Regions from separate parts of the Orrella marina genome, predicted to be linked through region 1. Evidence: predicted binding sites of a transcription regulator. Region 1 holds the regulator's gene; the other holds the start of a gene.
The links. Region 1 encodes sigma-54, which starts transcription at its own class of promoters, with help from an activator protein. Its sites were predicted from a motif close to TGGCANGNAANCTGCTTT; they were not measured.

Region 1 (2,412 bases):
GTGACGGTTCTTCAGACATTGCGACCTTAGACGTCACGCAGGGCGGCGGTGGATCTTCCGCGAATGATCGGGTCGGAGACATTGCCAGACAGCAGGGGGGAAGCGGCAACACACAGGGTGGCTCGGCTCCTGGCAACTGGCAGCAAGCACTTGATGAGGCAATCCGTGCCTGCGACTCGGTTGGCTTTTTCAGTCGGCCGGGATGTATCGAGCAGGCTCGCCAGCGGTTTTGTGGGCCGAACAATGCCTGGGGACGTTACCGCCACTGCCCGGCCCAGCAGGGTTTTGGTCCCTCTGGCGGTGGTGCCTGACAAGGCGGGTCACTCACCTTGCAAGCTCTCTGACCCCTGTCGTTCCCGTCGTGAGGCCGTCACGGCCTTGTTACGACGTCTGGACCGGTGTCACCTACCGCCTTCCTTGCTCAGACAATCGATGCCTGGGACTTACGCAGTGATGCCGTCGGAATACGCATCTGTTCCCGATACTTCGCCACGGTCCGCCGGGCAATCGTGATGCCCTGCTCCTCAAGCAGTTTGACCAACTGTGCATCCGAAAGAGGTTTGGCACGATCCTCGGACTGAATGAACCCTTTGATTCTGCTCTGGACAGCCGTCGAGGATGTAGCCTCCCGACCCTCGGTACTTAATCCGCCCCCAAAAAATCGCTTGAGCTCCACCGTCCCAAACGGTGTCAGCATGAACTTCTGAGTAGTCGCTCTGGAAACCGTCGACTCATGCAACCCTAGTTCTCCAGAAATTTCTCGCAACGTCAGGGGACGAATGGCTCCCCATCCCTCATCAAAGAACGCTTGCTGGTGGTCGGCAATCGCCTGAGAAACTCGCATGATTGTCTCGAATCGCTGCGACACGTTGCGAATCAGCCATCTTGCTTCCTGCAACTGCCCGTGCAAGGCAGTGTGCTCACCGCTTCGGGCTGAGCCAAGCGCCTGGGCATAGACTTCGTTGATACACAATTTAGGAACCACTGACTCATTGAGCTGGATCTGCCACCCCTTGGCAGTTCGTCGCGCAATCACATCGGGCACAGCAAAATCAGCGGCTGGACGTGTCCACTGGCTTGCGGGACGGGGGTTCAGGCGCCGTATGCCTGTACAGGCTTGTTGCAACAAGTCAGCAGGGCAGTCAAGCTGTTCGCGCAAACGGCCAAGATTACCCGTTGCCAGCGTGTCAAGGTGATGCTGGCAAATCTCCCGGCCCAGCGCAAGCACCTGTTCATCGGCGAACACCGGCAACACGGCGAGATCCGGTTGTTCCAGTTGCAGCAGCAGACACTCGGACAAATCCCGTGCACCAACACCCGGCGGATCGAAGGACTGAAGCAGCCGCAGCGCAGCAGCAAGCTCATCCAGTTCAACACCGGTTTGCGGATCCAGCATGGACAGCACTTCTGGCAATGAGGACTCCATCATGCCGTCATCGTTCAGATCGTCGATCAGCAACGACACCAGCGCGGCATCGCGTTCGCTGACATGGGTCGTCCCCAGTTGTTGTAACAAGTGCTCGCGCAAGGATATCTCACCCGCAGACTCAGGTCGTTCGAGTTGCTCATCATCGCGCTCACGTCGCAAACCGCCTGCGGGCGTCTCGGCTGCCGTTTGTGGCGATGGTTCGGCCTCAATGGTCTGCACGGGTATGTCATTGCCGTCCGTTCCGGTATCTGCGGCTTCAGACGGCTCCGGCGTGTCAAGCAGAGGGTTCTCTGCAAGGGCCCGTGCCACCTCAAGTTCAAGATCGAGCGTAGAAAGTTGCAACAATCGTATAGACTGCTGCAATGCGGGGGTCAGCGTCAAATGCTGACCCATGCGAAGCTCGAGAGACTGACGACTCATTAGTGAATTAATCCGATGCAAACAAATAGCCGATCGACCACAAGCCGGGACGATACCCGGTCCCTGAGCACCACCATCAGAAAACTTCTGCTGCCCACCCGCCTGTTACAGGCGGGTGTCATCGCTGCAGTCGTCATCATCTGGGTCTGGATTGCCCAGCAAATATTGCGGCTGGGCGGGATGATTCGCTACGACGGTCTAAAGTCCCTGGGACCTGAGTTCGTCAGGATCATGACCGATATCAACCCATACCTTTGGTGGGGTGTGGTCGCCATTCTGAGTCTGATTGTACTTTCAGTCACGCGCACCTGGCTGATCAACAGCCAGAAACGTTCCCGAACCGTCCTGGTGCCCGTTGCAGATGTACAGAGACTCGCAAACACACTCTCGGTGGAAGGCATCCAGGTACTTCGCTGGGTCTGGGACGAGAGCGCGGACCCGGTCACGGTCGGCGATCTGATCACCACGCGTCAGCAGCTTGGTTCGGGGCGGGTACGCAAACTTGCGATGGCACAGGCACAGGCGCTTGCGCTGGCTTCTGCAAGCAAGCCACCCTCGTTCAA
Region 2 (2,412 bases), 1.8 Mb from region 1:
TAAAACTCCTTCCGAAAACAACAGTGCCATGCGAGTTTCAATGCCCGGGATGCCGTTCGGTATGTACCTAAACGATGCCTGCGAACCGTCCGGGTGCTTGCCATCGGAGCCTTCATAGGTGAAGGGGGCGTGATCGGAGGAAAACACGGCAAACAGTCCGTCTGACAATGCATGCCAGATGACCTCCTGGTTGGCGCGATCCCGTGGTGGTGGACTGCAGATGCAGCGCGCACCCTCGTATTGATCATCCAGACCTAGATCATCAGCCGTCAGAAACAGGTATTGCGGGCATGTCTCTGCAAGAATGTTCAGACCGTGTGCACGTGCCCAGCGGATCTGCTCAACTGCCTCGCGACCCGACACGTGAACGATCAGGATGGGTGTGTCGACAAGTTCGGCCAGCGAGATTGCGCGATGCGTGGCCTCACGCTCAACGAGCATCGGCCTTGAATGGGCATGAAATCGTGGTGCAGTATGGCCAGCCGCTTCAAGGCGTCGCGTCAACCACTCGATGCAGTCGGCGTTCTCTGCATGAATCATGGTGAGCGCCTTGTGTGCCCGGGCAACCGCCAGTACGTTCAGGATCTCGATATCATCGAGCTTCATGTCTTCGTAGGTCATGTAGATCTTGAACGAGGTGTAGCCCTGGGCGATTAACGCCGGCAGTTCTTTATTCAGGACCTCGGGGGTGGGGTCACTGACAATCAGGTGAAATGCGTAGTCGACATGGGCCATGCCTGCTGCGCGCTGGTGATAGTCCTCGACCGCTGCAAGCAAAGACTGTCCTTTTTGCTGAGCTGCGAACGGGATCACGGTAGTGGTGCCACCACACGCTGCCGAACGCGTCCCACTATCGAAGTTGTCGGCCATCTTTGCCGGTGGCTCCATCGGCTGGTCGAGGTGGCAGTGCGCGTCTACGCCACCCGGCGTCACGACTCGGCCAGAGGCATCGATTTCGTGCGTACCAGCACCAAGCTGTGCACCGATCTGGGTAATCTTTCCGCCGACTATGCCGATGTCTGCACGATACTGCTCACTGGCTGTGGCAATCTGAGCGTTGCGTACGACGAGATCAAAAGATTCTTTGGGCATGTCTGTTCTCTGTAGCGAAGATTGTCGATAAGGTTGTCGACAATCATTGGGGAAAATTTGTAATCAGTTCAGCCGTGTCAAGCAAAAGCCGTGCCAGCCTTCCGGGAAAGTTAGTGATTGCTTGCAGGATCACAGCCATCAGGCACTTGGCTATCGTCGCGGTTGCAATGTTCATCTGGTGCTCTACGCAAGACAGTCGCCGGGTGAGGATTGAATCAAGGTGGACTCATTTGTCAGCGATCCAGGTTGCTGGACGGCTCCGTGGGGATTTGCGAGAGTCGATGGTCCAATAATCCGGATGCTGTCCGTATGCTTGTGAAGTGGTCGACGCACGACTTTGATAGATGCAACGTGGGCAGAATGACCCAGTTCTGGAACAACGTATCTGGCTGGCACGAAATGTGCTTTGTCCAAATCAGTTGCAGACAGAACATGCCAGATTTTGTGAACGATTGGTGATGAAGCAATCGGTTATTCATCAGTCCTGATGACTGCGCTCTGGCGAAGATGGTCACGCGGCCAGAAGGGTCGGATGGGGGTATCTCAAAAGTGGCTGTGCCATGCGTGTTCACCTGGCGACTTTGATCAGGCACGCCGGTCTGTCTGTGCAAATGGCTAACTTTCTAATTAAAGGACTTTTCGTGGCGAACACCCTGCGTCTTGGCGTTCTGACGCCTTCATCGAATACGGCGCTTGAGCCGCTCACCAGTGCGTTGGTTGCAACGATCCACGGTGCGAGTGCTCATTTCTCGCGTTTCAAAGTGACCGAAATCGCGCTATCTGAGCGGGCGCTCGGCCAGTTCGATGACAGCAAGATACTGGCAGCAGCAGAACTGCTGGCTGATGCCAGGGTGGATGTCATTGGCTGGAGTGGAACGGCTGCTGGCTGGATGGGGTTTGACACGGACCGGCAACTGGTTGAGCGAATTGAGGACCGTACAGGGATTCCTGCGACCACGGCTGTACTGGCGCTCAATGAGCTGATCGGGTTGCGTGATGTCACGCGTCTCGGGCTAGTGTCGCCTTATACAGACGACGTTCAGCGGCGCATCATTGCCAACTACGCAGATATCGGTGTGCAAGTGGTTGCTGAGCGGCATCTGAACATCTGTGTCAATCATGATTTTGCATTGGTCAGTCAGCCTGCACTGTGTCAGTTGCTCGAGGAAGTCAGTCAAGAACGCCCGCAAGCCAATGTGACTTATTGCACCAATCTGCGGGCAGCTGACCTTGCCGGGCAGATTGAACAACGTACGGGTGTGCCATTGCTCGATACGGTTAGTACAACAGTCTGGGGAATGCTCAGGCGCGTGGGTGTGT

Region 2: hydA (dihydropyrimidinase) is a predicted target of sigma-54. The motif match lies at 1,171-1,188, and genes of this name have one in related genera.

Annotation. Positions count from the first base shown of each region.
Region 1 is NZ_CP028901.1:3,266,300-3,268,711, reverse strand. Features, by position in the region: gene DBV39_RS14915 (hypothetical protein) at 1-311, shown strand, start outside; gene rpoN (RNA polymerase factor sigma-54) at 422-1,849, opposite strand; gene DBV39_RS14905 (hypothetical protein) at 1,865-2,412, shown strand, end outside.
Region 2 is NZ_CP028901.1:1,427,998-1,430,409, reverse strand. Features, by position in the region: gene hydA (dihydropyrimidinase) at 1-1,092, opposite strand, end outside; gene DBV39_RS06375 (maleate cis-trans isomerase family protein) at 1,734-2,412, shown strand, end outside.